One region of the Streptomyces sp. GMY02 genome, then DNA from elsewhere that is predicted to be linked to it. Evidence: riboswitches for the same ligand, from Rfam matches in the RefSeq annotation. Region 1 holds a riboswitch; each other region holds the start of a gene.
The links. Region 1 has a riboswitch for thiamine pyrophosphate ahead of thiO (glycine oxidase ThiO). Riboswitches for the same ligand answer to the same signal wherever they lie in the genome.

Region 1 (10,218 bases):
CCGGATGTCCGCCGCCTGCCCCTCCTTGCCGCCGGGCGTCTCGATCACCAGCGGTACGTTCTCGGTCGCCGGATGCGAGAACAGCTCGCGGAAGGGCTCCTCGCCGATCTGCCCGGCCCCGATGTTCACATGCCGGTCCTTGTGCGCGCCGACCACGTCCTTGGAGTCATTGGCGTGGATCAGCTTGATCCGGCCCTCGCCGACCGTACCCACCAGCAGATCCAGCGTCTGCCGCATCCCGTACGGGCCCGCCAGATCGTGCCCGGCGGCGAACACATGGCAGGTGTCCAGGCATATGCCCAGTTTCGGATGGGAGTCGAGCGCCTCGAAGTACGGGCCGAAGTCCCAGGTCCGCGAGCAGAGCGAGAAACCCTGTCCGGCCGTCGACTCCAGCAGCAGATACGGGTCGTCGTCATGGGTCAGCTCGTCGAGGAGCGGCAGCATCCGCTCCCGTACCTGCGCGAGCGCCACCTCGCGGGTACGGCCGCCGGTCGCCGAGCCCGTGTGCACCACGACGCCCCGCGCACCGATCGCCCGGCCCCTGCGCAGGCTGTGCCGCAGGGACAGCACCGACTGCTCGGCGGTCGCCGGGGTGTGCGAGCCGAAGTTGATCAGATACGGGGCGTGCACATACGCCGAGATCCCGCCGGCCTCGCACTCCGCGCGGAACCGTTCGTCCTGCGCGGGATTCCCGGTGGGCGTCGCCCAGCCACGTGGATTGGCGACGAAGACCTGGACGGTCTCGGCGTCAAGATCGCGCGCGTACGCCAGACCCGTCGTCGCGAGGCCGCCGGCCACGGGGACATGGCCGCCGACAGGGTTGCGCATGGAGTTCTAGAGCCCCTTGGTCGTGATCGTGATGGTGCTGTTCTCGGGCGCCTCGTCACCCGCGTCGACCGACTGCTCGGCCACGGTGTCGTCCAGGAACGGGAAGCCGCGGTCGACCTCGACCACGAAGCCGGCCGCCTCCAGCAGACTCTTGGCCTTGTCGGTCGTCTCGCCGACGACATCCGGTACGGGGATCATCCGAGGGCCCTTCGAGACCGTCAGCGTGACGGTGTCGCCACGGGCGAGCTGTGAGCCCTCCGCGGCGGACTGCCGGGCGACCGAGCCCTCGTCCTCGGGGGAACTCACCCGTACGGCGGCGATCCGGACCCTGAGGCCCGCCTCCTCCAGTTCGGCGGTGGCGTCGTCCACGGACTCCCCGGTGACATCGGGCATGTCGACCGGGCTGCCCTTGCTGACCACGAGGGCGACCCCGGAATCGGGGCGTACGGATGTCCCGGCCTCCGGCGCCGAACTCAGCACGGAGCCCTGGGCGGTCTGTTCGTCGAACTCCCGGCTGACCACCCCGGCGGCCAGTCCGGCCTTGGTCAGCGCGCGCCGCGCCTGGGCGAGCGGCATGCCCGTCAGATCCGGGACGCGGACGGTCTCCGGGCCGCGCGAGACGACGAGGGTCACCGGGCCGTCGCCGCGGATCCGGGCGAGGGGCGCGGGATCGCTGCGCATGACGGTGCCGCGGTCGAAGGTGTCGCTGAAGTCCTTGGTGACCCTGGCTTCGAGCCCGGCGTCGGCGAGCCGCCGCTTGGCCTCCTGCTCGGTCTGGCCGAGGAGCGAGGGGACGCGGGTGAACTGGCCGGAGTTGATGTACCAGACACCGGTCCCGACCCCCAGCACCAGCAGTACGGCGACGACGGCCGCGACGACCCCTCGGCGGGGAGCGCGCCACGACCATGCCCGGCCGGGCCGGTCCGGGCGGCCGGGCGGAGGCATCTCCAGTCGGCTGGTGCGGTGCACGGCGGGGCGCGGGATCACGGCCGTACGGTGGTTCGCCCCGGCCTCTTCCTGGGCCCTGGCCCCGGGCGGCACGGCATCGAGCTGCGCGTCATCGAGCGTGGCGCGGGCCTCGCGGGTCCTGGCGAGCAGGGCGACCGCGTCGTGCGGGCGCAGGTCCGGGTTGCGGGCGGTGGCCGCCGCGACCAGCTCGTCCAGCTCGACGGCGAGCCCGGGAACGGCGGCCGACGGCGCGGGAACGTCCTCGTTCAGATGCCGGTAGAGCACCTGCGCGGGGGTGTCCCCGGCGTGCGGCTTGGCGCCGGTCAGCATCTCGTGGAGGACGACCCCGCAGGCGTACACGTCGACCCGGGGGTCGGAGGTGCCGTACTCGATCTGCTCGGGCGCGAGATACGACACGGTGCCGAGGACGGTGCCGGTCGTGTTGGTGACATCGCCCACGGCCCGTACGAGACCGAAGTCGGCGACCTTGACCCGGCCGTCGTCCCCTATCAGCACGTTCTCCGGCTTCATGTCCCGGTGGACGAACCCGGCGCGGTGCGCGGCCCCGAGCGCGGCGAGCACCGGCTCCAGGATGTCCAGCGCGGCCCGTGGCTGGAGCGCGCCCCGCTCGCGCAGTACGTCACGGAGCGTGCACCCCGCGACGTACTCCATCGCCAGATAGACATACGCCCCCTGCGCGCCCTGGTCGTACACCGCGACCACATTGGGATGCGCCAGCCGCGCCACGGACTTGGCCTCCCGGATGAACCGTTCCACGAACGTCACGTCGGCGGCGAGGGCGGGGTGCATGACCTTGAGCGCGAGCACCCGGTCGAGACGGGTGTCAACGGCCCGGTAGACGGTGGCCATGCCGCCGACGGCGATACGGGCGTCCACGCGGTAACGCCCGTCGAGCACCTGCCCGACGATGGGGTCGTGAAGGGTCGTATCCACCCCTTGAGTCTACGAGTCACGTCTGCGCGGGCGGGCCTGGCGGTGCGAAGAGCACACCCGGCGCCGGGGAACTTTCCAGCCCGTCCGGCGTTTGAGGACGGAACCGGCGACCCCGTGCCGGGGGCGCAAAATAAGCCCGTCCGGCGATTGAGGACGAACCGGCGGCGGACGGACCCGCACGCAAAGCGCACTCGCTACGAGAACGCCGGCCGCTCCGGATCCCACGTCGGCATGCCCTCCGCCGGGGACGACGCGTGGGCGAAGTGGCGGCGGGGGATCCGGCCCGCGCGGTACGCCAGGCGCCCCGCCTCCACCCCGTGCCGCATCGCCTCCGCCATCAGCACCGGCTCCCGCGCCCGCGTCACCGCCGACGCCAGCATCACCGCCGCGCACCCCAGCTCCATCGCCAGCGCCGCGTCCGACGCCGTACCCGCCCCCGCGTCCAGGATCACCGGCACCCCCGCCCGCTCCACGATCAGCTCGAAGTTGTGCGGGTTGCGGATCCCGAGCCCGGAACCGATCGGCGACCCCAGCGGCATGATCGCCGCGCAGCCCACGTCCTCCAGCTTTCTGGCGAGCACGGGATCGTCGTTCGTATAGGGCAGCACCGTGAACCCGTCGTCGACCAGCGTCTCCGCCGCGTCCAGCAGCTCGACCGGATCCGGCAGCAGCGTCCGCTCGTCCGCGACCACCTCCAGCTTGATCCAGTCCGTACCGAGCGCCTCACGCGCCAGCCGCGCCGTGAGCACCGCCTCCCCCGCCGTGAAACACCCCGCCGTGTTGGGCAGGGCGCGGATCCCGAGCGAGCCGAGTACGGACAGGACGGACCCCTGGACCGTGGGATCGAGGCGCCGCATCGCCACGGTGGTGAGTTCGGTGCCGGAGGCGACCAGGCACCGTTCCAGCACGCCGAGGCTCGGCGCCCCGCCCGTCCCCATGATCAGCCGGGATCCCAGCACGGTGGAGCCGATGGTGAACCGGTCGTCCGCCATCCCCGCTCAGCCCCCCTGGACCGCGGTGAGGACTTCCACCCGGTCGCCCTCGCCGAGCACCGTCCCGGCCCAGCGGCCCCGTGGTACCACCGTCTCGTTGACGGCGGCCGCGACACCCGAGGGCGCGGAGGTGAGCGTGGCCACCAGGACGTCGAGCGTGGTGCCCGTGGCGAGGTCGTGCGCCTCGCCGTTCACGGAGACGGACACACGGACGGAGATGCTCATACGGTCAGCTCCCGTGGTACGGAGGTGAGGTCCTGCGGTACGGAGGTGAAGCGGCGCGGGGTGAACGGCCGGGCCAGTTCGGGGAGTTCGCCGGTGGTCAGCGCCTCCGCCAGCACATCGCCGGTGACCGGCGTGAGCAGCACCCCGTTGCGGTAGTGGCCGGTCGCGAGATGCAGTCCCGGCAGCGCGGTCGGCCCCAGCAGCGGCGCGTTGTCCGGTGAGCCGGGGCGCAGCCCGGCGAGGGTCTCGGTGAGCGGCAGCTCGGTGATGCCGGGGACGAGCTCATGCGCGTCGCGCAGCAATTCGTACACCCCGCCCGCGGTCACCGTCGTGTCCCAGCCCTGCTCCTCGCTGGTGGCGCCGATCACCAGCTCGCCGTTCTCACGCGGCACCAGATAGACATGGCTGCCGCGCACCACCGCCCGTACCGACCTGGTCAGGAACGGCGTGTACGCCCGTGGCACGGTCAGCCGCAGCACCTGGCCCTTGACGGGCCGTACCGGCGGCCGGATCTCGTGCGGTACGCCCTCCAGCCGCCCGCTCAGACTGCCGGCGGCCAGCACCACCTGGTCCGCGCCCAGTACGCGCCCGTCGGCCAGTACCGCGCCGGCGGCCCGGTCCCGTACGACCGAGAGCCGTTGGGCCGACGCCCGGTGGAACACCACCCCGGCCCGCTCGCACGCCGTGACCAGCGCCGCGGCCAGCCGGCGGGGATCGATCTGATGGTCGCCGTCCACCCGCAGGCCGCCGCGCACGCCCGGCGCGAGCATCGGTTCGAGGCGCCGGCACTCGCGCCCCGTGAGCCACTCGGAGGCCAGCCCCGAGCGGCGCTGGAGGTCGTGCAGTTCGCGCAGCTCGGCGCGGTCGTCGGTGTCGAGGGCGACGGCGAGCGTGCCGCTGGCGCGGTAGCCGGTCTCCTGGCTGCCGGCCTCCTCCAGCTCGGCCACGAAGTCCGGATAGCGCTCCGCGGAGGCCATGTTGAGCCGGAGCAGGACCTGCTCGCCATGGTGGAGTTCGGTGACGGCGGCGAGCATGCCCGCCGCGACCCGCGCGGCGCCGCCGCCCGGACGGGGGTCGGCGACGGCGGTGCTCAGCCCGCGCTGAGCGGCCCGCCAGGCCGTGACCAGGCCGATGATTCCGCCGCCGACGACCAGGACGTCGGAACCGCTCCCCGTTCCCCGATGAGGCGACTGCGGATGGGATGACGGATGGGGTGACTGCATGGGCGTCCAGCCCCTCCCTTCGCCGGCATGACCCGGATCAGGTTCGTACGGTCGGAGGCCGCTCCAGCCTCCCTCTCAGTCCGGTGCGTCCGGACTCCCGCGAGGTAGTGTCACCGGCCAGACTAACGCGCGGCCCGCCGTGCGGTAAGGCCGCGCCGAGGGCCCGGGGTCCCGTCTGCCACATGGCGTCGTCCGCCCGCAGCACGGGGACCAGGCGGGATGTGGCGGACAGGGCCTGGTTCCGTCCGGGTACGCCCGGCGGTTGACCGGCTGCATATGGTGATCGGGTGAGCGAGCAGCAGAGGCAGCGGGAACTCCCGGCACAGCGGGCGGATCGGGCGCGGCCGGGCGTCGTCATCGTCGGCGCGGGGATGGCGGGGGTGCAGACCGCCGTGGCCCTGCGCGAGAAGGGGTACGAGGGGACGGTCACCCTGATCGGCGCCGAGCGCCACCCGCCGTACGACCGGCCGCCGCTCTCCAAGGCGGTGCTGCTGGGCACGGCGGACAGCCCGGCGTACGACATCGACTTCGCTGCGCTCGCCGTCGAGCTGAGACTCGGGGTTGAGGTGACCGGACTGCGCCCCGCCGCGCGGGAGGTCGACACCGGGGCCGGGCCCGTACCGTACGACCTGCTGGTCATCGCCACCGGCGCCGAGCCGGTCGCCCTGCCGGGCACCGCGGGCATGCCCGGTGTCCATCTGCTGCGCACCCTGGACGACGCCGAGGCGCTGCGGCCCGTTCTGGACCGGGGGCCGGGACCGTGGTCGTCGGCGCGGGGTGGATCGGCGCGGAGTTCACCACGGCGGCCCGCGCGGCCGGGTGTGCCGTGACGGTCGTGGAGGCGGCGGACCGGCCGCTGCCCGGCGCCCTGCCGGCCGAGGTCGCGGCGCCCATGGCGGACTGGTACGCGGAGAGCGGCGCCGAACTGCTCACGGGCGCCCGGGTCGCCGCCGTCGAGCCGGGCACCGTGGTCCTCGCGGACGGCAGGCGGCTCTCGGCCGAGGCCGTGGTGGTGGGCATAGGCGCGCGGCCCACGACCGACTGGCTGTCGGGCTCCGGAATCGCGCTGGGCCCGGACGGGGCGGTCGTCGCCGACGAGCGGCTCGCGACCTCGCTGCCCGGTGTGTACGCGGTCGGCGACTGCGCCTCCTTCCCCTCCGCCCGCTACGGCGAGCGGCTGCTGGTCCACCACTGGGACAACGCGCTCCAGGGGCCGCGTACGGTCGCCGCCCAGGCCGTCGGCGAGAGCGAGCAGATCTACGATCCGGTGCCGTACTTCTGGTCGGAGCAGTTCGGCCGGTTCGTCCAGTACGCGGGGCATCACGCGGCGGCGGACACCCTGGTCTGGCGCGGCGGTCCCGCGGAGGCCGCCTGGTCGGTGGTGTGGCTGCGGGACGGGGTGCTGGTGGCGCTGCTCGCGGTGGGCAGGCCCCGCGATCTGGCGCAGGGGCGCAAGCTGATCGAGGCGGGCACCCGGCTGGACCCGGCGCTCGCCGCCGACCCGTCCGTACCACTGCGGAAGGCGGCGCTCTGAGACGCTGCCGTCCGGGGCCGCGCGGGCCGTCGTGCCGTGGCCCGGGCGGGGCCGGAGCGGTTCGTGCCGTGGGCCCGGCGCGGGGGGCGGTTCGTGCGGGCTGCCCCGGCCGGAGCCGGTTCGTGGCGTCTGTCAGTCCGGGATGGCACGCTTGTCGTGTGACCGAGATTGACGCAAAGATCGATGCTCTCGTCCCCGCCTGGCTCCACCTGCCCGACATCGCGGAAGCGCTCGATGTCGAGGTGACGCGTGTGCGGCAGTTGGTGAAGGAAGGCCAGCTCATCGCCGTACGCCGGGGCGAGAACAAGACGCTCCAGGTGCCTGCCGCCTTCGTCGACGGCAACAAGGTCGTCAAGGGCCTCGCCGGGACCCTGACGCTCCTGAGGGACGACGGCTTCACCGACGAAGAGATGCTCGAATGGCTCTTCACCCCCGACCCGACCCTGCCGGGCACGCCCGCCCAGGCGCTCGGGGAGAATCGCGGCACGGAGGTGAAGCGCCGGGCCCAGGCGCTCGCCGTCTGATCGACCCATCATCACTCGCGGTGTGCGGCGGCGCCCCGGCGGCCGTCCCACGGTCCCGGCGCCTCCGCACACCGCCGACCCGACGGGGGGAATTCCCATGCCCGAGGCCCGCGCGTCGCTCTCCGACGCCCGGCTGTATCTCTGCACGGACGCCCGCAAGAGGCAGGGGGACCTCCCGGAGTTCCTCGACGCCGTGCTGGCGTCCGGCGTGGACATCGTGCAGCTCAGGGACAAGGGCATGGAGGCGGCCGAGGAGCTGGACCACCTCCAGGTCTTCGCAGACGCCTGCCGCCGCCATGGCGTACTGCTCGCCGTCAACGACCGCGCGGATGTGGCGCATGCCATCGGCTCCGACGTGCTGCATCTCGGACAGGGCGATCTGCCCGTCCCCGCCGCCCGCGCGATCCTCGGCGACGCCCCGCTGATCGGCCGCTCCACGCATGCCGAGGCCGAGGCGGACGCCGCCGCCGTCGAGCCCGGTGTGGACTACTTCTGTACGGGACCGTGCTGGCCCACCCCGACCAAGCCGGGCCGCCACGCGCCGGGACTCGGTCTCGTACGGCACACGGCGGCACTGGGCACGGACCGGCCGTGGTTCGCGATCGGCGGTATCGACGCGGGCAATCTCGACCAGGTGCTGGACGCGGGTGCTCGCCGTGTCGTGGTCGTACGGGCCATCACCGAGGCCGACGACCCGGCCGCGGCGACGGCGTCCCTGGCCAAGCGCGTACGGGAGCGGGTCTGACGACAATCAGTTCTCAATCCGGGCAAATGACCCCCGCCCGGTTGGGTGACCGCCGCACCCTCGATAACCTGCCCGTATGGCCTCCGGCACCGCTTCGACCAGATCGGATCACGCACTGACCGTGCGTGATCTGCTCGCGACCGGCAAGACATCGTTCTCTTTCGAGTTCTGGGCGCCCAAGACCGAGAAGGGCGAACGGAATCTCTGGAACGCGTTGCGCCGGGTCGAGGCGGTGGCACCGAGCTTTGTCTCGGTGACCTATGGCGCGGGCGGCTCGACCCGGGACGGCACGGTCAGGGCCACGGAACGGATCGCCTCCGACACCACACTCACCCCGGTCGCGCATCTCACGGCCGTCGGCCAGTCCGTCGCCGAACTGCGCAATATGGTCGGCCAGTACGCCGATGCCGGGATCCGCAACATCCTTGCCGTACGGGGCGATCCGCCCGGTGATCCCATGGGGGAGTGGGTCAAACACCCGCAAGGTGTGCGGTATGCCGCCGAACTGGTCAGGCTCATCAAGGAGTCCGGCGACTTCTGTGTCGGGGTGGCCGCCTTCCCCGAGATGCATCCGCGCTCCTCCGACTGGGACACCGACATCCGGCACTTCGTGGACAAGTGCCACGCCGGAGCCGATTACGCGATCACTCAGATGTTCTTCGAAGCGGACGGATATCTGAGGCTTCGTGACCGGGTCGGTGCCGCTGGTTGCGCGACCCCGATCATTCCGGAGATCATGCCGGTCACCAGCGTGGGAATGCTGGAGCGGCTGCCGAAGCTCAGCACCGCGGCCTTCCCGGCCGGACTGAAAGAGCGGATCCTCTCCGTCAAGGACGATCCCGCCGCTGTACGCTCCATTGGCATCGAGTTCGCAACGGAGTTCTGCGCGCGACTGCTCTCCGAGGGTGTTCCCGGCTTGCACTTCATCACCCTCAACAACTCCACCGCAACGCTCGAAATCTACGAGAATCTCGGACTGCACGAGCAGTCGTGACCGGTCGTACCCGCCCTGTCCCGGGCGGGTGGCCGAAGGAGAGGGGCGGGCATGGGCTGGACGGTCCTCTACATCGCATTCGGCATCGTGGCCCTGTGGCTGCTGGGCGAGGTGCTGCTCCAGTACAAGGCGCGACTGCGATGGCGGCTGCTCGCCTTCTTCGGATTCATGGGCGTGGTCCTCGGTGTCCTGATGCCCTCCGTCTTCGTGATCGCCCTGGGTGCGGTCGCGTTCGCGGTCGGTCAGACCTATGTGACGCTCTCGTTCCGCCGCGGCTTCTCCACCGGCTGGGCGATAGGCGGCAGTCCGGGGGCCAGCCGCCGCCGGAAGGACAACGGCCGGGCGGACGCCGACCGCGACCCGTCCCTGGAAGTCACGGAGCTGGAGTACGAACCGGTGGAGGCGGCCGACGTGCCGGAGCCTCCGGTGCCGGTGGCCGCGGCCATGGACACCACCGCGGTCTACGAGCCGGAGCCGCTGCCCGACGACACCGGGCAGTACGGCGTCTACAACGACTACAACGGGTACGACACCACCGCCCACGATCCGAGCGGCCAGGGCCGGCCTCAGCAGCAGCCCGACCCGAACGGCTGGGGCGGCGGTTACGACGCCTACCCCGGCTATCAGCAGCAGCCGGCCGACCAGGGCGACTACGCGGCACAGGGCGGTTACCCGGCGCACGACGCCTACCAGGGCCAGGACGCCTACCAGCCGGGCCACTCCGGCGAGCACACCTACGCGAGCCAGGACCCCTACGCCGGCCAGGACGCCTACGCGCAGCAGCAGTACGCCGATCCGTACACGGGCCAGCAGCAATACCCCGGCTACTCCGACCCGTATGCCGCCGACCCGGCCAACGGCGGCCAGCAGTACGGCTCGTACGACAGCTTCGGCGGCCAGCAGCAGTACACCGACCCCTACAGCGGCCAGCAGTACGCCGCGGAGACCCCGCCGGGCGGCGTCTGGGTCCCGCAGCAGCGCGAGCCCGGCCAGGCCCCGCCGATGCCGGAGGACCAGCCCCACCAGCCGGGCTACGACCCCAACTACGGCGAGCAGTACCGCTACTGAGGGGCAGTATCGCTACTGACGAGCAGTGCTGCTGACGGTCCATCAGATCTCTTGGCCCTGCACCTGCTTCACACCGCCCCCTCCCCGGCGCACACGCCTCACTGCGAGCCCCGGAAGTCCGGCCCCTCCACGATCAGTCCGGCCACCAGTGCCCCCGACATCCCCGCATGGGCCGGCCCGCCG
Region 2 (10,218 bases), 2.0 Mb from region 1:
GGTCGTGTTCTCGCCGCCCGAGGGCTGACCGTGTCTCTCGGATGTACTCAGGATTCCGCTTCTCAGGGGTGGCTCAGGGTCGGATCAGGGAAGAGCGGGGGCCGCGCGGCCTCCATGGGCGCCGCGGCGCCTCTAGCATCGATGGTGCAAGGGGATATGTGTGCCACTCGGTGAAGCGAGGTAAGGACGATGGCGGTTCGGGAGATACTCACGGGGCTGCCCTGGTGGGTGAAGTGGATCGCGGTGCCCGTCATCGCCATCGTGGTCTTCGGCGGGCTGATCATGAGCGTGGTCGCGTTTGTGATCGGACTGCTCTTCAAGGTGCTGATCTTTGTGGCACTCGTCGGCGGACTCATCTATGTCGTACGGAAGTTCATGTCCTCGTCGTCCTCGCGGGGCGACTGGTAGGTCAGCGGGCCGCGTGCCCGTTAGCCCGCGCGAGGGAAAGGTGAACCAGAAACCATCTCGGTCGCGGACCTGCCCTTAGAGTGACATATCTCTCCGTCCCCCAGTCCCCCTCAGGGGTGCGGCGGGCACGCGGGGGCGGCCCCCGCGGGCGGGCCCTCGCCCGTCGGCATCCCGGGGGTGAGTCCGTGGCCACGGCCCCACAACGCGACGTGCGGAGTCGTCAACACGCTGTGCAGAATCGTCGCGGCAAGATCGTCGGCTTGAAGCGCGGCGATTGTCTGCTTTCCGATCCACGGTTTCGCGATCCACGGCCCCGCGAGGTAGAGCGCGGGCCGTGGGTTTTTCTGTGTCTCACCGTCAACGGGAGCGACCGCTTCCGGAGGTGGAACGATTACGCAACGGGATCGCATCGCTGGTCAGCCCGCTCGCCTTCTCTTTCCGTATCTGAAAAATTACTCCTTGTGATCCGCTAGCGCTTACAGGACGATTGCGTCAAGAGGGTCAATGGGGATCATTCCCAGCCACTGTTTCATCTACTCCGGAGTACAGCGATGCGCGAGTCGGTGCAGGCCGAGGTCCTGATGAGCTTCCTCGTCTCCGAGGAACTGGCATTCCGGATCCCGGTGGAACTCCATTACGAGGTGCGGGATCCCTACGCGGTGCGCATGACATTCCATTTGCCCGGCGATGCCCCTGTGACCTGGACTTTTGGCCGTGAGCTACTGCTCGACGGCATCAACACGCCGAGCGGTGACGGTGATGTGCACATCGCGCCGACGGAGCCCGAGGACCTCTCGGACGTGCATATCCGGCTCCAGGTCGGGGACGATCATGCGCTCTTCCGGGTCAGTGCCGCGCCGCTGGTGGCCTTCCTCGACCGTACGGACCGGCTGGTGCCGCTGGGCCAGGAGCGCACGCTCGGTGACTTCGAGGTCAATCTGGAGCAGGCACTCGGCCGCATCCTGGCCGGGGAGAACGCCGGCTGAGCCCGGCTGGACGGGGCCGTACGGGTGATCCTTCCCGGCGGCCGTTTCGCGGCCCGGTCGGTGCCGAAGCCCCGGTCGGTCCTGAAGGCCACGGTCGGCGCTGAAGGCCTCGGTCGGTGCTGAACGTATCCACTTCGTGCGGACCTACTTCTTGCGGCGTCGGCCCCTGCCGCCGCCCAGCCCGCGCGCCGGTGTGCTCTGTACCGGCAGCGCAGGCCCTGTCTGCGGGCCTGCCGGACCTGCGGGACCTGCCGGGCCCGTGGGCCAGGGATCCGCGGTCCCGGGAGCCTGGGCCGGTGGTACGGGAGGCACGGGAGGCGCCCCGTGTCCCGCCCGGTCGGCGGAGACCACCAGAGCCGCCAGCGCCGTGGTCACCGGCACCGAGGCGACCAGACCGATCGAACCCACCAGGGTCCGTACGATCTCCTCCGCCACCAGCTCACTGTTGGCGACCGTACCCACACCCGACTGCGCGATCGAGAAGAGCAGCAGCAGTGGCAGGGCGGCGCCCGCGTAGGCCAGGACCAGCGTATTGACCACCGAGGCGATATGGTCCCGGCCGATCCGGATACCCGCCCGGTAGAGGGCACGGGGACCCATCGACGGGTCCGCCTGGTGCAGCTCCCAGACCGCCGAGGTCTGGGTGACCGTCACATCGTCGAGGACACCCAGCGAACCGATGATGACCCCCGCGAGCAGCAGACCGCTCATATCGATCCCGGGATAGAGACCGTGGATCAGACCGGTGTTGTCATCGGTGTTGCCGGTCAGGCTCGCCCAGCCGATGAAGACCGATCCCAGCAGCCCGATCAGCAGCAGGGAGACCAGTGTGCCAAGAACCGCGACCGAGGTTCGGGCCGTCAGTCCATGGCACATATAGAGCGCGATCAGCATGATCGCGCTGGCCCCGACCACCGCCACGACCAGCGGATTCGAGCCCTGAAGTATCGCGGGCAGGATGAACAGCGTCAGCACGGCGAACGAGACAGCCAGCGCGACCAGCGCCATGACCCCGCGCAGCCGCCCCACCACGACCACCGCGAGCGCGAAGATCCCGGCCAGCAGAGCCATGGGGACCTTCCGGTTGACATCCGTCACGGAGTACTGGAGATCACGCGGGGCGTCGGGTGCGTATGCCACCACAACGCCCTGTTTCACGTGAAACTGCCGTGGCGCGTCCGGCTGGACGATCTCGATGAAGGTCCGGCCCTTCTCCTTGCCCGTGGTGACCTCGATCGTGGCCTTCTTGCAGTCACCGGTCTGCTCCCGTTCCGCCTCGCGTCCCTGGGGCTTGGAGGTGTCACCGGTGGACGGGATCTGGGCGGCGTTCACGGACTTGCAGTCGACCTGCTCGATCTGCACCACCCGGCCCTGCTCGGTCTGCCGGTCGAAGCCCACTCCCGTACGCTCATGCGCCGGAGCGCCGCCGGGCCAGAGCACCACCAGACCGACCGCCACGGCGGCCGCAAACGGGATCAGAACCGCCGCGATGACCTTGCGAAGGTGCAGGGAGACCGGCGCGGCGGGGCCATGACTGTGCGTGTGCCCGTGCGATTCGTGGGTCTGCTGGGTTGAGGTCACCGACCGATCATCGCAAGAAGCCTGAGGCCCTCTGTTCAGCACGCCGGACATGACGCTAGCGTGGGGGCACCTTTTGCACACGCGGGAGCTCGGAGCACCGGGCTGAGAGGGCGCTGACTGTGGCGTTCCGGGGCATGTCCCCTGGACCCCTGAGCTGCGCCGACCGCTGAACCTGTTACCGGGTAATGCCGGCGTAGGGAGTAGGTCTCATGACCGTTCAGGACGCACACACGCCTGCCTCCGATTCTGGAAACGAGTCTGGAAATCCGAGCGAGGCTCAGGGTTCGAGCCGGACTCAGAGGACTATCGGCTGGCACAAGGGATATGTCCAGGGCTCGCGCCCGGACCTCCAGGTACCGGTCCGCCAGGTGCACCTCACCAACGGCCAGGACGTCACGCTGTACGACACATCGGGTCCGTACACCGATCCGGCAGTCGAGACCGATGTACGCCGCGGTCTCGCGCCGCTGCGGGAGAACTGGATCGTCGGGCGGGGTGACACGGAGGAGTACGCGGGCCGGCCGGTCCGCCCCGAGGACGACGGGCTCAAGCACACGGCGCCGCGTGGCGGGCTGCGCAACCTCGACGCGGTCTTCCCCGGCAGGCCGCGCCAGCCGCGACGGGCGCGTGCCGGGCAGACCGTGACGCAGCTCTCGTACGCCCGGCGTGGGGAGATCACGTCGGAGATGGAGTACGTCGCGATCCGGGAGAATGTGTCCCCGGAGGTCGTGCGCGAGGAGATCGCCGCGGGCCGTGCCGTACTGCCGGCCAATGTCAATCACCCGGAGATCGAGCCGATGATCATCGGCAAGCGGTTCCTGGTGAAGGTCAACGCCAACATCGGCAATTCCGCGGTCACTTCCTCGATCGAGGAGGAGGTGGAGAAGATGACCTGGGCGACCCGCTGGGGCGCCGACACGGTCATGGATCTCTCCACCGGCCGCAATATCCACACCACTCGCGAGTGGGTGCTGCGCAACTCCCCCGTGCCGATCGGCACCGTGCCGCTCTACCAGGCGCTCGAAAAGGTCGACGGCAAGGCCGAGGAGCTGACCTGGGAGATCTACAAGGACACGGTCATCGAGCAGGCCGAGCAGGGCGTCGACTACATGACCGTCCATGCCGGGGTGCTGCTGCGGTACGTTCCGCTGACGGCGCGCCGCAAGACGGGCATCGTCTCGCGTGGCGGCTCGATCATGGCGGCGTGGTGCCTCGCGCACCACAAGGAGTCGTTCCTGTACGAGAACTTCGAGGAGCTGTGCGAGATCCTCGCGGCGTACGACGTGACGTACTCCCTCGGCGACGGCCTGCGTCCGGGGTCCATCGCGGACGCCAACGACGAGGCCCAGTTCGCCGAACTGCGCACGCTCGGGGAGCTGAACTCGACCGCCAAGCGGCTGGGCGTACAGACCATGATCGAGGGCCCGGGCCATGTCCCGATGCACAAGATCAAGGAGAACATCGACCTCCAGCAGGAGATCTGCGAGGAGGCGCCGTTCTATACGCTCGGCCCGCTGACGACCGATGTGGCTCCGGCGTACGACCACATCACCTCCGGTATCGGCGCCGCGATGATCGCGTGGTGGGGTACGGCGATGCTCTGCTACGTCACCCCCAAGGAACACCTCGGGCTGCCGGACCGGGACGACGTCAAGACCGGTGTCATCACGTACAAGATCGCCGCGCATGCGGCGGACCTCGCCAAGGGGCACCCGGGGGCACAGGCGTGGGACGACGCGCTGTCCGACGCCCGGTTCGAGTTCCGCTGGGAGGACCAGTTCAATCTGGCCCTGGATCCGGACACCGCCCGGGAGTTCCACGACGAGACGCTGCCGGCCGAGCCGGCGAAGACGGCGCACTTCTGCTCCATGTGCGGCCCGAAGTTCTGCTCGATGAAGATCTCCCAGGACATCCGGCGGCGGCACGGCGGCGAGATGGAGGGCGACGGCGACGGTACGGGAAGCGCGGACGTGGCGGGCGCCGCGATCGGGGACGCCGAGATCGAGGCGGGCATGGCACAGAAGTCCAAGGAATTCGCCGCGGCCGGCAATCGGGTCTATCTGCCGCTGGCGGAGTGAGCCCGGCGGATTGAGGACCGGCGGCCCGCTGGGCCTGGGCCGTGCCGGACGGGATCAGTCGGACACGGCCCGGGCCCTGTCCGGACAGGGCCCCGCGCCGGGCCTTGAGCACTGCGCGGAGCCCTGAAGGGCAGGCTTGCGGAACGGCGGGCCATCGGAGCTTGGCACCGGCCGGAGTCACTCCGGCCGGTGGTCCGCCGGGCCGAGGCCTCCGGAACAGTGGTCGTTAAGGACAGTGGTCGGTAGAGACAGTGGGTCGGTAAGGACCGGGGTCCGGGGGCGCCGCGATGTCGGCGAGGTTCCGCGCGGCGGCCGGGACAGTGACCCCGGCCGGGGTCACTCCGGCCTGTGGTCCGCGCCGCCGAAATCGGGGCTGGTGAAGTCCGGGCTGGTGAAGCTCGGGCGCTGGCCGGTGGCGGCACCCTCGTCCGGGCTGCTGAAGTCCGGCCGGCTGTAGCCGATCTTGGGCAGGTGCTTGACCGGGCGGGCCGGTCCCGGGGCGGCCGGATCCGCGCTCGGGTCGGCCAGAACGTCGCGCAGGAAGGGCAGAAGGCCCCGCTCCAGCAGCGCATGGCGCCAGGCCTCCCGCGCCCGGGCCACCTCGTCGGGCAGCTCGGCGCTCGGCGACTCCTCGGCCGGGAGCTGGGTCTTGCGGTTGCGCAGGGCCGTGACCAGCAGACCGATCGCGGCGGCCAGGATGCCCAGCGCCGTGACGGCACCGAAGAACCAGCCCACGGCGAGCAGGCTGTCGGCGAACGCGGGCGGTCGGCTGAGCGCTTTGAGGAGATAGCCGACGAGCAGGAAGATCACCGCGGCGATGCCGCCGAGGACCGGTACCAGCACCGTGATGATCGCCGTGAACCCCGCGCCGGATACCGGCACTTCTGCCTCGGCCGGGTCCAGCACGGAATCGTGCGCCGAGTCGGGGCGAGCAGTATCGGAGCGAGCTGAACCGGAGCGGGCCGCGTCGGGACGCGCCGAGTCGGCCCGTACGGAGTCGGCTCGTACGGAGTCCGGTCGGGCAGAAGCGGAAAGGCTTGGTGAGCGGAACTCCTCGCGGATCTTTCTGTAGTGCTCGTACTCGGCGGCCGCGGCCGTGGTGATCCGCGCCGTGGACTTCAGGGCCATGGTGCGTAGCTGCTCGCTGTTGAGCCGCTCCCCGATCGCGGCGAGATCAGGGCGCTCGTGTGCGTTGTGCAGCACGTCATCGAGGATCCGCTCGAATTCCGCGCGATCCTCGCTCAGCAGGTGCGGAGCGCTGTTCATGTGCATCCCCCGATGCTCCGTAGGGCCGGCTCGCCCGCGTGGGTACGGGCAGTTGGCGGAAACGGAGGAGAGCCTGCTACGGATAAGCCGATGGTAGAGCTGTTTCGGCGTGGGGTGACAGGGGGTTTACACAAATCGGCTTGACCCTGTTGTCTCAGTTCTCCAGGGGAAGCCGGACGACCAGCAGCTTTCCCGCCATCGTCACTCCGCCGTCCATCGCGATGGCAAGTCCGTCGGCATATACGTGTGGCCCTTCCACCAGCGGACCCGTGTCGGCTTCGCCGTCCGAGGCGTCTTCGGTGCCGACTTCGCCCAGCAGATAGGGAATCGGGCTGTGGCCATGGACGATGCGCTGTCCGCCGTACCGGGAGAGCAGTTCGCGTACGGCCTCGGGGCCGCCGTCGTCACGGAAGGCGAAGCGCTTGGTGAGTTTGCGGAACAGATCCCAGCATTCGTCCGCGTCATTGCGCGTGAGGATCTGATGAATCGTGTCGTTGACGTCCTCGATCGTGGACCCGTAGTCCAGATAGGCCGTCGTGTCGGAGTGCAGGAGGAGATGTCCGTCCGCCTCGACCACCGCGTCGAGCCGGGACATCCACTGGAGATGGACGTCCTGGAGGCGCTCCATATCGGTGCGCTGACCGCCGTTGAGCAGCCAGGCGGCCTGGAAGGTGGCCGTACCCGCACCGGAGTTGACATGGGTGTCGCCGAAACGTCTGGCGCCGATCAGCAGCAGTTCGTGATTGCCCATCAGGGCCTTGCAGTAGCCGCCCGCCGCCGCCGCTTCCGCGGAGAGCCGCATCACGAGATCGATGACACCGATGCCGTCGGGACCGCGGTCGGTGAAGTCGCCGAGGAACCAGAGGCGCGCGGTGCCCGCGGCCCAGTGGCCGTCGGCGTCGATCAGCCCCTGTTCGGCCAGCGCGGCGAGGAGTTCGTCGAGATAACCGTGGACATCGCCGACGACATAGAGCGGGCCGAGACCGTCGGGGACCGGCGACTCCGCCGCAGGGCCGACGTGCACCTGGACCGTGTCCCCCCGGTTGATCACCGGGAGATCGCGTTCGGTGGGGGTGTAGCCCTCCGGGGGTTCGTCATCGGGGACCGCGTTGCCGGGGTGCCCGGACGGGCCGGCGGCCGTGGGGCCTGACGGGCCGGGTTCTCCGGACTGCACGGGAACCAGCGCGTACGGCGGTACGCGGAAGTCGCGCAACGTCGCCGTCCGCACCACGGGTCCCTGGCCGGCCCCCTGTGTCATCGACCCCTCCACCGCCGTCGTGCCGCCGTACACCTGTGGGGCCCGCCCGGCCGGTGGGGGTGAGCCCGTCGGCGGTGAGCGAAGGTCCGCGGTGTCGTGCGCCCATCATAGGAATGCGGGTCCTCCCGTGTGACGCACCAGGGGTGGTGAATCCGATTGCACCTCTGGTTCACCGGCTGTTTTCGGGCCGATCGCCCGAAATGTCAAAGGTCTGGGCCTTCACCGGTCATTGCACCGGCTCAACCAGTTCTCCACCGGCCCCGTCCGTCCCGCCCGTACCACCTGTTCCCGTTGTGTCCCGGGCTCTCGGCAGCCCCTGACCGCGTGCTGTGCTCCGCGCGGCCCGGGGTCCGCCGTACTGATGGTCAGTCACCCGCGGGGGACCGGGGCGCGCTGACCGTGGTGCGCGGAGGGCGGCGCTGGGAGGAGGTCCGGACGATCAGTTCGGTCGGTATCACCTGCTCGACCGGCCGGTCGGTCTCCAGCCCCTCGATGGCGTCGATGAGGAGCTGGATGACCGCGGTGCCGATACGGCGCGGCTTGAGCGAGAGCGTGGTGATCGGCGGCTCCGTCGAGGCGTACACGGTGGACTCGCTGCAGCAGACGAGCAGCAGGTCGTCCGGTACCCGCAGTCCGTACCGCCGTGCGGCGGCGAGCAGATCGGTGCCGTTGGGGTCGAAGAGCCCGTAGACGGCGTCGGGCCGGTCCGGGCGGGCCAGCAGCCGGTCGGCTGCGACGGCCCCCGCGCACGGGTCGTGGGCGGGATAGGACTCGTAGACCGGGTCCTGGCCGACTCGTTCGCACCAGTGCAGATAGGCGGTGGTGGAGAGCCGGGTGTAGGTGTCCGTGGTTGTGCCGGTGAGCAGGCCGATCCGGCGTGCGCCGGCCGCGGCGAGATGGTCGAGCAGATCGAGGACGGCCGCTTCGTGGTCGTTGTCGACCCAGGCGGTGACGGGAAGGGTGCCCGCGGGCCGGCCGTCGGAGACGACGGGAAGACCCTGGCGGACGAGTTCGGTGACCACGGGATCGTGGTCGGAGGGGTCGATGACGACGGTGCCGTCGAGGGCGACATTGGCCCAGACGTCGTGGCGGGAGGTGGCGGGGAGGATGACGAGGGCGTATCCGCGGGCGAGTGCGGCGGAGGTGGCGGCCCTGGCCATCTCGGCGAAGTAGGCGAACTCGGTGAAGGTGAAAGGTTCATCCCCGTACGTCGTCACCGTCAGGCCGATGAGGCCGGACTTGCCGGTACGGAGGGTTCTGGCGGCGGCGGACGGCCGGTAGCCGAGGCGTTCGGCGACTTCTCGGACATGGCGTCGGGTGGCGTCGGGTAACCGGCCCTTGCCGTTGAGCGCGTCCGAGACAGTCGTGATGGAGACACCGGCTGCGGCGGCCACGTCCCGGATGCCCGCCCGACCTTGCCGGCTTCCCCGGCGGGATGTGTCCGTCCGGCTCACCTGGTGTTTCCCTGCTGCTGTCATGGCGAGCCGATAGTAGGGCTCGGGCGGGCGGTGGGTCCGGTCGCACAATCACCTATGGGCAGGCACGTTTTTGCATGGTTGAAGGTGGTAAATGGCCTTGGAAGGCAAGGGAGTTAACACGTGTAGCTATGTTCTGCCATGCAACGAGCGGCATGGACCTGGCGAAGGGGCCATGTTTCGAAGAGGTCTCAACTCACCTCTACGGGGGACGCGCGCCACGGCGTGGGCCACCGGCGCGCGCCAGGGAAGCGCGTGCGCCCCTCTCCCGGCGGCCTTCCGGAGGTCATCCGCCGGCCTCCCGCAGGACGTCCTGCGGCCGTCGGGCGGGGGCCGGCAGCCGCGCGGCGCGTGTCCTGCGGCTGCGCGACGGAGCGCGGCGGGAGTGCTGCGGGCGGCGCGGCCGGGGTGCGGCGGGAGTGCTGCGGGGGCGCGGCCGGAGTGTGGCCGGTGTGTGCGGCCCGTGTGTGACGGACCTCCTTCGGCCGCCATTCGCAGCGGACGCGAATCCTCATAAGGTGTGCAGCATTGAAGTCGTCATCGATGCCGGCGCCGACGCCGGTGTCCATGACGGTGATGCCGGAGTCGAAGTCGTACGGACCCGTGAACGGCCGAGGAGGACCTGCGGTGAGCGAGACGAGCCCCAAGCTGCGTGCCGAGCTGGACGGCATCCCCACGTACAAGCCGGGCAAACCTGGCGGGCCGACGGCGTCCGGCGGCCCCGCCGCGTACAAGCTGTCCTCCAACGAGAACCCGTACCCGCCGCTGCCGGGCGTGATGGAGCGGGCCATCGAGGCCGCGGGCGCCTTCAACCGCTACCCGGACCTGGCCTGCAGCGGGCTGATGGAGGAGCTGGCCGACCGCTTCGGGGTGCCCGTCTCGCATCTCGCGACCGGTACGGGGTCGGTGGGGGTCGCCCAGCAGTTGCTCCAGGCCACCTCGGGCCCCGGGGACGAGGTCATCTACGCCTGGCGTTCCTTCGAGGCGTACCCGATCATCACCCAGATCGCGGGCGCGGCCTCCATAAAGGTGCCGCTGACCCCGGGCGACGCGCACGACTTGGACGCGATGGCCGACGCGATCACCGAGCGGACCCGGCTGATCTTCGTCTGCAACCCCAACAACCCGACCGGCACGGTGGTGCGCAGGGCCGAGCTGGAACGGTT
Region 3 (10,218 bases), 4.1 Mb from region 1:
ACGTACGGGCCTCCACCGTGCAGCGCAGCGCGCCCGCCGGGTCGGCCAGCCGCACCCCGGCGGGCCGTACCAGCACCGACCGCTCCCCCTGGGCCGATCCGTCCGGTACCGGGATCCGTCCCCAGACCGTGTCGGCCGCGCCGCCGCTCACCGTCGCGTCCACGACATTGTCGAAACCGAGGAAGCGCGCCACGAACGCCGAGGCGGGCCGCTGCCAGACCTCCACCGGAGAGCCCGTCTGGGCGACGCGTCCGTCCCGCATCACCACGACCCGGTCGGCGAGCGCGAACGCCTCGCCCTGGTCATGGGTGACGGCGAGCACGGTCGTACCCAACCGTCCGAAGAGACCGCGCAGTTCGACCACCAGCCGCTCGCGCAGGCTCCGGTCGAGCTGCCCGAGCGGCTCGTCCAGCATCAGCAGCCGGGGCCGGGGGGCCAGTGCCCGCGCCAGCGCGACGCGCTGCTGCTCACCGCCGGACAGCGCGGCGACGGCCCGCCGCCCCGCGCCCGGCAGCCCGACGAGTTCGAGCAGTTCCTCGACCCGGCCCGCCTGTTCGCCGCGCGGTATCCCGCGCATCCGCAGTCCGAAGGCGACATTGCCGGCCACATCGCGCTGCGGGAAGAGCTGGTGGTCCTGGAACATCAGCCCGACCCCGCGCCGGTGCACCGGCACCCCCGTCTGGTCGGCGCCGTCCAGCAGCACCCGCCCGCCGTCCGGCGCGGTCAGCCCGGCCACCACCCGCAGCAGTGTCGACTTGCCGCTCCCGCTCGGCCCCAGCACACAGACCGTCTCGTGCTCGGCGACCTCCAGGTCCACGGCGTCGAGGGCGGTACGGGCGCCGAACCGTACGGTGACGTCCGAGAGGGTCAGCAGGGCCATCAGAACTCCCCGGAGCGGTCGGTGCGGATACGTTCCAGCGCCAGCAGCGACACCGCGCACACCAGCATCAGTACGGTGGACAGGGCCATGGCCTGCCCGTAGTTGAGTTCGCCGGGCCGTCCCAGCAGCCGGGCCACGGCCACCGGCAGCGTCGGCCGGTCGGGTCGCGCGATGAAGACCGTCGCCCCGAACTCGCCCAGTGAGACGGCGAACGCGAAACCGGCCGCGACCAGCAACGCCCGCCGTACGAGCGGCAGATCCACCTCACGCCAGACGCGCAGCGGGGACGCGCCGAGGACCGCCGCAGCCTCGCGCAGCCGTCCGTCCACCGCCCGCAGCACCGGCAGCATGGTCCGTACGACAAAGGGCACGCCCACCAGCGCCTGCGCGAGCGGCACCAGGATCCAGGAGGTCCGCAGGTCCAGCGGCGGCTTGTCGAGCGTGATCAGGAAACCGAAGCCGACGGTGACGGCCGAGACCCCGAGCGGCAGCATCAGCAGCGCGTCGAGGCCCCGGACGAGCCGGCCCGCGCGCCGGGTCAGCGCGGCGGCCGCGAGACCGCCCACCACCAGCGCGACGCCCGTCGCGGCGAGCGCGTACCGCAGCGAGTTCCAGACGGCTTCCAGCGGCGGTACGAGAAACGTTCCGCCGCTCGCGTCGAGCGAGCCGAGCGCCCGGTAGAAGCCGAGGCCGTACCCTCCCGGCGCGTCGAGGGAGCGCTCGACGAGCACACCGAGCGGCAGCAGGATCAGCACGAGAACGGTGGTGAGGACTCCGCCGAGCAGCGCCCACTGCCCGGTCCCGCGCGGCCTGCGCGCCGTCTGCGCGGAATCGACGAGTCTCAGCGCGCCTTCCCGCCGCCGTACGGTCCTGGCGTGCACCGCCAGTACTGCCGCGACCGCCGCGAACTGGACGAGGGTGAGCACGGCGGCGGTGGGCAGGTCGAGCAACTGCGCGGTCTGCCGGTAGATCTCCACCTCCAGCGTGGAGTAGGCCGGGCCGCCCAGGATCTGTACGACGCCGAAGGAGGTGAAGGTGAAGAGGAAGACCATCAGGGCGGCGGCCGCCACGGCGGGGGCGAGGGCCGGCAGCGTCACCCGCCACCAGGCGGCGAACCGTCCCGCGCCCAGCACCCGCGCGGCCTCCTCCTGGCGCGGGTCGAGCTGCGACCACAGGCCGCCCACGGTCCGTACGACCACCGCGTAGTTGAAGAAGACATGCGCGAGCAGGATCGCCCAGACGGTGGTGTCGAGCCGTATGCCCCACAGCTCGTCGAGCAGTCCGCCGCGCCCGAGCAGCGCCAGGAAGGCCGTACCGACGACGACGGTCGGCAGGACGAAGGGGATGGTGACCACCGCGCGCAGCACGTGCCGGCCAGGGAAGTCGAAGCGCGCGAAGACATACGCGCCGGGCAGGGCGATCAGCAGGGTGAGCACGGTGGAGGCCACTGCCTGCCAGGTGGTGAACCAGAGGACACCGAGGATGTCGGGACGGCTCAGCACCTCGCCGACACGGCCGAACTGCCAGGTGCCGTCGGCCTTGAGACCGCGGCCGACGATCGCGGTCACGGGATAGGCGAAGAAGACCGCGAAGAACACGACGGGCACGGCCATGAGGGCGAGCCGGACGGCGTGCGCGCGCCCGGCCCGCCTTCTCTTCGGGGCGGGGGAGTTCCCTTAGGGCTGGGGCGAGTTCCTTTCGGGGTGGGGCGAGCCGGCCGGGCCCGGCTCGCCCCTTCGCCGGCTACTTCACCACGAGTGAGGTCCACGACTGGATCCACTGCTCACGGTTGGCGGCGATCTTGTCGGATGCCACGGTCCCGGGCTCGGGGACCGTCGCGCCGAACTTCGTGAACAGCTCGGGCAGCTTCACGCTCTTGACGACCGGGTTGACGAACATGTTCAGCGGCATGTCCGCCTGGAAGGTGTCGCTGATCAGGAAGTCCACCAGGGCCTTGCCGCCCGCCTCGTTCTTCGCGCCCGTGAGCAGCCCGGCGAACTCGGTCTGCCGGAAACAGGTGCCGGTGGCGACTCCGGTGGGCGCCTGCTGCGGCTGCGGCTCGGCGTACAGGACCTCTACGGGCGGGCTGGAGGCGTACGAGACGACGAGCGGGCGGTCGGCCTTGGCCTTCTTACCGCCGGCCGAGCCCGAGAAGTTCTCGTTGTAGGCCTGTTCCCAACTGTCGACGACCTGGACGCCGTTGGCCTTGAGCTTCTTCCAGTAGTCCTGCCAGCCGTTGTCGCCGTACCGCGCGGCCGTGCCGAGGAGGAATCCGAGGCCGGGCGAGGAGGTCGCGGCGTTCTCGGTCACGAGCAGGTCCTTGTACTGCGGCTCGACCAGATCGTCGAACGACTGCGGCGGCGCAAGCTTCTTGTCCGCGAAGTACTTCTTGTCGTAGTTGACGCAGATGTCGCCGGTATCGATGGGTGTGACCCGGTTCTGGTCGCGGTCGAGCTGTGCGGCCGTGTCGACGCGGTCGAGGCCCTTGGCCTTGTACGGCGTGAACAGGCCGTTGTCGAGGGCGCGGGAGAGCAGGGTGTTGTCGACGCCGAAGAAGACATCGCCCTGGGGCGAACCCTTGGTGAGGATCTCCTTGTTGAGGGCCTCGCCCGCGTCGCCGCTCTTCAGGACCTTGACCGTGTAGCCGGTCCGCCGGGTGAACTCCTTGAGCACGGCGGGCGAGGCGTTGAACGAGTCATGGCTGACGAGGGTGACGGTCTTTGACTCCGTACCGCCGCTGCCGCCGGACGGCGCGGAGCCGTCGGATCCGCCGCAGGCGGCGAGGACCGAGACCCCGAGCGCGGTGGCAAGCGCGGCGACGGCCGTCCTTCTGCGGGCGGCCGTACTTCTGTTACCGGCTGTGCTGGTGGTGGTGCTCACTGATTTTCCTCCTGGGAAGTCCAGGAGAAGACGCGGCCCTGCCCGGAGTCAGGACCGGCCGGACTCCGGGCAGGGCGCAACAGCTTGAGTGGTGACCGAACTTCCTACCCAGAATGACCTGGGCGAGGTTCAGAGGGTCTGCGGCCGCTGCCCGCTCTCACGGACATGTGCCACACTCTCAGCGCTGTGGCGCTCCCCTGTCGGAACATATGCAATGCGTTCAGACCAACATTACCCCGCGGCCGTCCAGGTCCCGTCCGGCGGATCTTCGTGGATCAGCCCGGGGCGGCTGGTGGAGGGGGTCCCTCCCGTGCCGTTCAGGCTACGGGGGAGCATCGCAAGGCGGAGGATCGGCGTTGTGGATGGCCCGGCCGTACTTGGACGACTCCGACAACGCAGCGAGGTGCCGCCCGCCGCGGCAGCGGCTGATGTCACTGCGGCGTTCCGGGCCCGCGAAGATCCGCCGGACAGGGCCTAGCGCTCCGAAGCGGCCAACTGCCCGCACGCCCCGTCGATCTCCTGGCCCCTGGTGTCCCGTACCGTCACCGGCACGCCATGGGCCGCGATCGCCTCGACGAACGCCTTCTCGTCCTCGGGGCGTGACGCCGTCCACTTCGATCCCGGGGTCGGGTTGAGCGGGATCAGATTGACGTGCACCCGCTTGCCCTTGAGCAGCCGGCCCAGCCGGTCGCCGCGCCACGCCTGGTCGTTGACGTCGCGGATGAGGGCGTACTCGATGGAGACCCGGCGGCCGGACTTCTCCGCGTACTCCCAGGCCGCTTCCAGCACTTCCCGTACCTTCCAGCGGGTGTTGACCGGGACGAGGGTGTCGCGCAGCTCGTCGTCGGGCGCGTGCAGGGAGACCGCGAGGCGGCACTTGAACCCCTCGTCGGCGAAGCGCAGCATCGCGGGCACCAGACCGACCGTCGAGACCGTGATCCCGCGCTGGGACAGCCCCAGTCCGTCGGGCTCCGGGTCGGTCAGCCGGCGTATCGCGCCGACCACCCGGTTGTAGTTGGCGAGCGGCTCGCCCATGCCCATGAAGACGATGTTCGACAGCCGGGAGGGGCCGCCGGGCACCTCGCCGTCACGCAGCGCGCGCATCCCGTCGACGATCTGGTGCACGATCTCCGCGGTGGACAGATTGCGGTCGAGACCGGCCTGCCCGGTGGCGCAGAAGGGGCAGTTCATCCCGCAGCCGGCCTGCGACGAGATGCACATCGTGACGCGGTCCGGATAGCGCATCAGCACCGACTCGACCAGCGTGCCGTCGTGCAGCCGCCACAGCGTCTTACGGGTGGTGTCGTCGTCGCACGAGATGTGCCGCACCACCGACATCAGCTCGGGCATCAGCTCTGCGGCGAGCTTCTCGCGCGCGGCGGCCGGGATGTCGGTCCACTGCTGCGGATCGTGTGCGTACCGCGCGAAGTAGTGCTGCGAAAGCTGGTTGGCACGGAACGCCTTCTCGCCGACCGCGGCGACGGCCTCGCGGCGCTCGGCGGGGGTGAGGTCGGCGAGGTGCCGCGGCGGCTTCTTGGCCCCGCGGGGCGCGACAAAGGTCAATTCTCCAGGTACAGGCATGGTGGATCCCAGTCTCGCAGATTCCCGCCCGTGGCCTGCCCCGCGAGCCGGGTGACGGTCGTCTCTGGTCGTCCTCGGTCACCTCGGGCCGTCGTTCGACGGCCGGCGGACGGCCCGGGTGCACGGTCATGCGCCCCAGCCGCCACCCTCGGAGAGCGGGTTCCCGTTCGCGTCGTACGTCACGCTTCAAGCCCCACGCACGCCGGGCCGGTCCCACTGATCACCCCCGCCGGTCGCTGATAGAGGGCGCCTGATCGGCGGTGCTCCACCGTGCGGACATGTGTGAACCCCTGCCGCTGGTAGTAGTGGCCGAGCTGCGCATTGGTCCTCCACGTGTCCACCCGGAGCCACGACTTCCCCGCTCTCTGAGCTTTCCGCGACGCCCAGTCAAGCATTGACGCGCCCACAGATCTCCCCCGGGCAACTGGGAGAACGATGACCCGATGGGCGTACAGGGCATCGGCGGGCATATCCTCAGGGGGCCAGAATTCCGAGTCGGCAGATTCATCCACCGTGATCGTGCCCATATTCACGCCGAAATCGTGAACGATGTAGGCCGTACCGCGCCCAACGTCGCGTGAGATCTTCTCGACGCTGGCGGGGTACTGCCATTGATCGATCCCCCTTTGCGCCAGCGCTCTGGACGCCTCGTCCCACATCGAGGCGATTACGTCCACATCACTGGACACTGCGGGCCGGATGGTAATTCGTTCACTCATTTGGGCGCGTTCCCAACTCGTTCGGAGTACATTGCGGCCGGTGGGCATTGCGGTCACCGTGACCCGAACAGGGCCGCTCTCCGCGTATCCCGTGCGACTCGTACCCAGGTGTATCCCGTGCGCAATGCAGGTAATCACGCCTTCCGGAATACCGGCGGGTTCTGCAAAGGACCGAATCCCCGCTTCCAGCGCCGGCTTCGTGGCGATGCCCGATGACGCCTTTTCGACACTTACCGCGATGGTCCGACTCGGCGTGCGGCCCCGCTCTTGAATGTCCTGCGCCCATGCGGTCGCAGACATGCGGCAGGGGCCCGCTGTCCTGTGGACAACGGGCCCCCGTACGGTATCGCCGCTGGTCAGGCCCTTGGCCGGGCCCGGTTCGGCAGGAACCTGCGAAGCGTCAGGAGCCTACGAAGATCAGCAGCAGCAGCCAGACCACCGGCGCCGTGGGCAGCAGGGAATCGAGCCGGTCCATGATGCCGCCGTGCCCCGGCAGCAGCGTGCCCATGTCCTTGATGCCGAGATCCCGCTTGATCATGGACTCGCCGAGATCACCTAGCGTGGCACTCGCCGCGACCGCCAGTCCGAGCAGCAGCCCCTGCCACCAGATTCCGTCGTGGATCAGGAACTGCATGCAGAGCGCGCCGGCCACCATGGCGAAGACGACGGCTCCCGCCAGTCCCTCCCTGGTCTTGCCGGGGCTGATGCGCGGCGCGAGCTTGTGCGTACCGAAACGCCAGCCGACCGCGTACGCGCCCGTGTCGCTGACGACCGTCAGCACCATGAACATCAGCACCCGCCACGGCCCGTCGTCCGGCCTGAGCATCATGACCACGAAGGTCGCCAGGAACGGTACGTAGAACACGGCGAAGACCCCGGCGGTGACGTCCTTCAGATAGCCCTCCGGCCGCTGGGTCATCCGCCAGACCAGCACCGCGAGCGCCGTCAGGGCCATCGCGACCCAGGCGCCCTCGGCACCGCGCACATATCCGGCGACGACCATCGCGGCGCCGCCGACGGCCAGCGGGACCAGGGGCGCCTTGATGCCCTTCTTCTCGTCCAGCCGCGAGGTCAGCTCCCACAGCCCCACGACCACCGCGACCGCGACCACGCCGACGAACACGGCCTTGACGACGAAGAGCGACACCACGACGAGCAGCCCCAGGCCGAGACCCACGCCTATGGCCGCGCGCAGATCACGGCCCGCCCGCTTCTTCTGGGGTGGTGGCTGAGGTGCTCCCATGGGCTCCTGTGGAGTCTCGTCACGGAACGGGGGGCGGCCCGGCCGGGCGGCCCTCCGGTCGTCATCCTGGTCCCCGCCGCCGGCGGGTCCGTCGGGCACGATGGGCATGGGGCGAGTCTGCTGTGTGTCCAGCGCGTCGTACGCGGGACCCGCCGGGGCGGCCCCGTGGTCGGCCGGTCCCCAGTAATCGGTGTAACCGGAGTAACCGGCCGCTGACGGGGCCCCCCGGGAAGAGTCGTTCATCAGACCTCGAGCAGCTCGGCTTCCTTGTGCTTGAGCAGCTCGTCGACCTGCGCGACATACTTCGCGGTCGTGTCGTCGAGCTCCTTCTCCGCGCGGCGGCCCTCGTCCTCGCCGACCTCGCCGTCCTTGACCAGCTTGTCGATGGTCTCCTTGGCCTTGCGGCGTACCGCCCGGATCGAGATCTTCGAGTCCTCGGCCTTGGTCTTGGCGACCTTGATGAACTCCTTGCGGCGGTCCTGGGTCAGCTCGGGGAACACCACCCGGATGATGTTGCCGTCATTGCTCGGGTTGACGCCGAGGTCGGAGTCGCGGATCGCCTGCTCGATATTGCGCAGGGCGCTCTTGTCGAACGGGGTCACCACGGCCATCCGCGCCTCCGGCACGGCGAACGAGGCGAGCTGGTTGATCGGGGTCAGGGCACCGTAGTAGTCCGCCACGATCTTGTTGAACATCGCTGGATGCGCCCGTCCTGTGCGGATCGCGGCGAAGTCGTCTTTGGCGACCAGGACGGCCTTCTCCATCTTCTCCTCGGCCTCGAGGAGGGTCTCTTCGATCACCACTTGCTCCTGCGTGTCTTGAGTGGGCCCGGTGTGCGCAGCGGGCCGTCGGAACCTGCGTCGCGTCTACTCCTGCACGGTGTCCGACCGGCAGGGCTCTGTCCATCCCGTACGGGGCGGCCCCGGATCAGGTCCGGGTGCCCTGGTCGCTCACGAGCGTGCCGATCTTCTCACCCTTGACCGCACGCGCGATATTGCCTTCCTTCAGCAATTCGAAGACAAGAATCGGCAGCTTGTTGTCCTGGCACAGCGTGATCGCCGTCATGTCGGCGACACGCAGATCGCCCGCGATCACCTCGCTGTACTCCAGCGCGTCGAACTTGACCGCGTCGGGGTTGGTCTTGGGGTCCGAGTCGTACACCCCGTCCACCCCGTTCTTACCCATCAGCAGCGCCTGGGCGTCGATCTCCAGGGCGCGCTGCGCGGCGGTGGTGTCGGTGGAGAAGTACGGCATGCCCATACCGGCGCCGAAGATGACCACGCGGCCCTTCTCCATGTGCCGTACGGCGCGCAGCGGGATGTACGGCTCCGCGACCTGGCCCATGGTGATGGCGGTCTGGACGCGGGAGTCGATGCCTTCCTTTTCCAGGAAGTCCTGGAGGGCCAGGCAGTTCATGACCGTACCGAGCATGCCCATGTAGTCGGAGCGTGCCCGGTCCATGCCGCGCTGCTGGAGCTCGGCGCCCCGGAAGAAGTTGCCACCGCCGATGACGACCGCGATCTGGGCGCCGTCCCGCACCACGGCGGCGATCTCGCGGGCGATGGCGTGTACGACGTCGGGGTCGACGCCGAGCGCTCCCCTGCCGGCGAACGCCTCACCGGACAGCTTCAGCATGAAGCGGCCGTGCTTCGTACCGTCGTCGCTCTTGTCGGCTTTGTCGGCCTGTTCCATGGAGATCTCCTCGTGCACATACGAAGAAGGCCATTGCCGGGGGTCCTCACGGGTTCCCAGTGCGGCAATGGCCTCCTCGTCAGATCTGCGGTCGCCGGGCGCGTACGCGGACGACTGCGTCAGACCCTATCGGGATCTTCGGTTGATCGCGTACGGACTCAGATGCCGACCTTGATGCGCGCGAAGCGCTTCAGGCTGACACCGGCCTCGTCCAGGACCTTCTGGACGGACTTCTTGTTGTCCTTCGCGAACGCCTGCTCCAGGACCACGACCTCCTTGAAGAAGCCGTTGACGCGACCCTCGACGATCTTGGGGAGGGCGGCCTCGGGCTTGCCCTCCTCGCGCGAGGTCGCCTCGGCGACACGGCGCTCGTTCTCGACCGTCTCGGCCGGGACCTCGTCACGGTTGAGGTACTTCGGGGCGAAGGCGGCGATGTGCTGCGCAACGTCCTTGGCGACCTGGGCGTCTTCCTTGTCCAGCTCGACCAGCACACCGACCTGCGGCGGGAGGTCGGGCATGGTGCGGTGCATGTAGGCGGCGACATAACCGCCGGTGAACTGCGCGAAGCGGTCCAGGACGATCTTCTCGCCCAGGTTGGCGTTCGCCTCGTCCACATACGCCTGAACGGTCTTGCCGGCCTCGATCTCGGAGGCGAGGAGCGCCTCCAGGTCGGCCGGGGAGGTCGCGGCGACATGCGCGGCGAGGGCGTTGGCCACATTCTGGAACTTGTCGCCCTTGGCGACGAAGTCCGTCTCGCACTTCAGCTCAAGCAGAACGCCGGAGGTCTTGTCCTCGGAGATGAGGGAGACGACCGCGCCGTTCTCGGCAGAACGGCCCTCGCGCTTGGCGACGCCCTTCTGGCCCTTGACTCGGAGGAACTCGACGGCGCTGTCGACGTTGCCGTCGGCCTCGTCCAGTGCCTTCTTGCAGTCCATCATGCCGGCGCCGGTGAGCTCGCGGAGCTTCTTGACGTCGGCGGCGGTGTAATTCGCCATGATCTGTAATTCTCTCTCGAAGGTCTGAAAGATCTACGGGGGAACGGCGGGGGCCGTGGTGCCGGCCCCCGCCGTCGACTGCCGGAACCGGTAAGGGGTCAGGCCTGCTCGGTGTCCACGGCCGCGGCGTCCGCGTCGGCGGCCTTCTCCGTCTCGGCGGAGGTCTGGACCTCGGCCTCGGGCTTGGCGGCCGTGGCGGCCGCGTCATCGGCCTTCTTCTCGCCTTCG

Region 2: linked by a shared signal. The riboswitch ahead of thiC (phosphomethylpyrimidine synthase ThiC) and the one ahead of thiO (glycine oxidase ThiO) in region 1 are both predicted to bind thiamine pyrophosphate.
Region 3: linked by a shared signal. The riboswitch ahead of KQY30_RS09005 (thiamine ABC transporter substrate binding subunit) and the one ahead of thiO (glycine oxidase ThiO) in region 1 are both predicted to bind thiamine pyrophosphate.

The regions. Positions count from the first base shown of each region.
Region 1 covers NZ_CP077658.1:6,304,400-6,314,617, forward strand. The annotation lists gene KQY30_RS26895 (deoxyribonuclease IV) at 1-828, opposite strand, end outside; gene pknB (Stk1 family PASTA domain-containing Ser/Thr kinase) at 835-2,730, opposite strand; gene KQY30_RS26905 (thiazole synthase) at 2,925-3,722, opposite strand; gene thiS (sulfur carrier protein ThiS) at 3,729-3,947, opposite strand; gene thiO (glycine oxidase ThiO) at 3,944-5,170, opposite strand; TPP riboswitch at 5,168-5,281, opposite strand; partial or broken gene KQY30_RS26920 (NAD(P)/FAD-dependent oxidoreductase) at 5,542-6,704, shown strand; gene KQY30_RS26925 (Rv2175c family DNA-binding protein) at 6,863-7,228, shown strand; gene thiE (thiamine phosphate synthase) at 7,326-7,973, shown strand; gene metF (methylenetetrahydrofolate reductase [NAD(P)H]) at 8,050-8,967, shown strand; gene KQY30_RS26940 (hypothetical protein) at 9,019-10,035, shown strand; gene KQY30_RS26945 (NAD(P)/FAD-dependent oxidoreductase) at 10,134-10,218, opposite strand, start outside.
Region 2 covers NZ_CP077658.1:4,265,451-4,275,668, forward strand. The annotation lists gene KQY30_RS17865 (cupin domain-containing protein) at 1-28, shown strand, start outside; gene KQY30_RS17870 (DUF5326 family protein) at 190-408, shown strand; gene KQY30_RS17875 (SsgA family sporulation/cell division regulator) at 960-1,394, shown strand; gene KQY30_RS17880 (YibE/F family protein) at 1,539-3,026, opposite strand; TPP riboswitch at 3,047-3,192, shown strand; gene thiC (phosphomethylpyrimidine synthase ThiC) at 3,185-5,053, shown strand; gene KQY30_RS17890 (ECF transporter S component) at 5,390-6,325, opposite strand; gene KQY30_RS17895 (metallophosphoesterase) at 6,474-7,577, opposite strand; gene KQY30_RS17900 (LacI family DNA-binding transcriptional regulator) at 7,943-9,055, opposite strand; gene hisC (histidinol-phosphate transaminase) at 9,680-10,218, shown strand, end outside.
Region 3 covers NZ_CP077658.1:2,179,571-2,189,788, forward strand. The annotation lists gene KQY30_RS08995 (ABC transporter ATP-binding protein) at 1-880, opposite strand, end outside; gene KQY30_RS09000 (iron ABC transporter permease) at 880-2,493, opposite strand; gene KQY30_RS09005 (thiamine ABC transporter substrate binding subunit) at 2,624-3,760, opposite strand; TPP riboswitch at 3,844-3,969, opposite strand; gene rlmN (23S rRNA (adenine(2503)-C(2))-methyltransferase RlmN) at 4,235-5,341, opposite strand; gene KQY30_RS36280 (GNAT family N-acetyltransferase) at 5,521-6,360, opposite strand; gene KQY30_RS09020 (phosphatidate cytidylyltransferase) at 6,461-7,546, opposite strand; gene frr (ribosome recycling factor) at 7,546-8,103, opposite strand; gene pyrH (UMP kinase) at 8,231-8,995, opposite strand; gene tsf (translation elongation factor Ts) at 9,154-9,990, opposite strand; gene rpsB (30S ribosomal protein S2) at 10,089-10,218, opposite strand, start outside.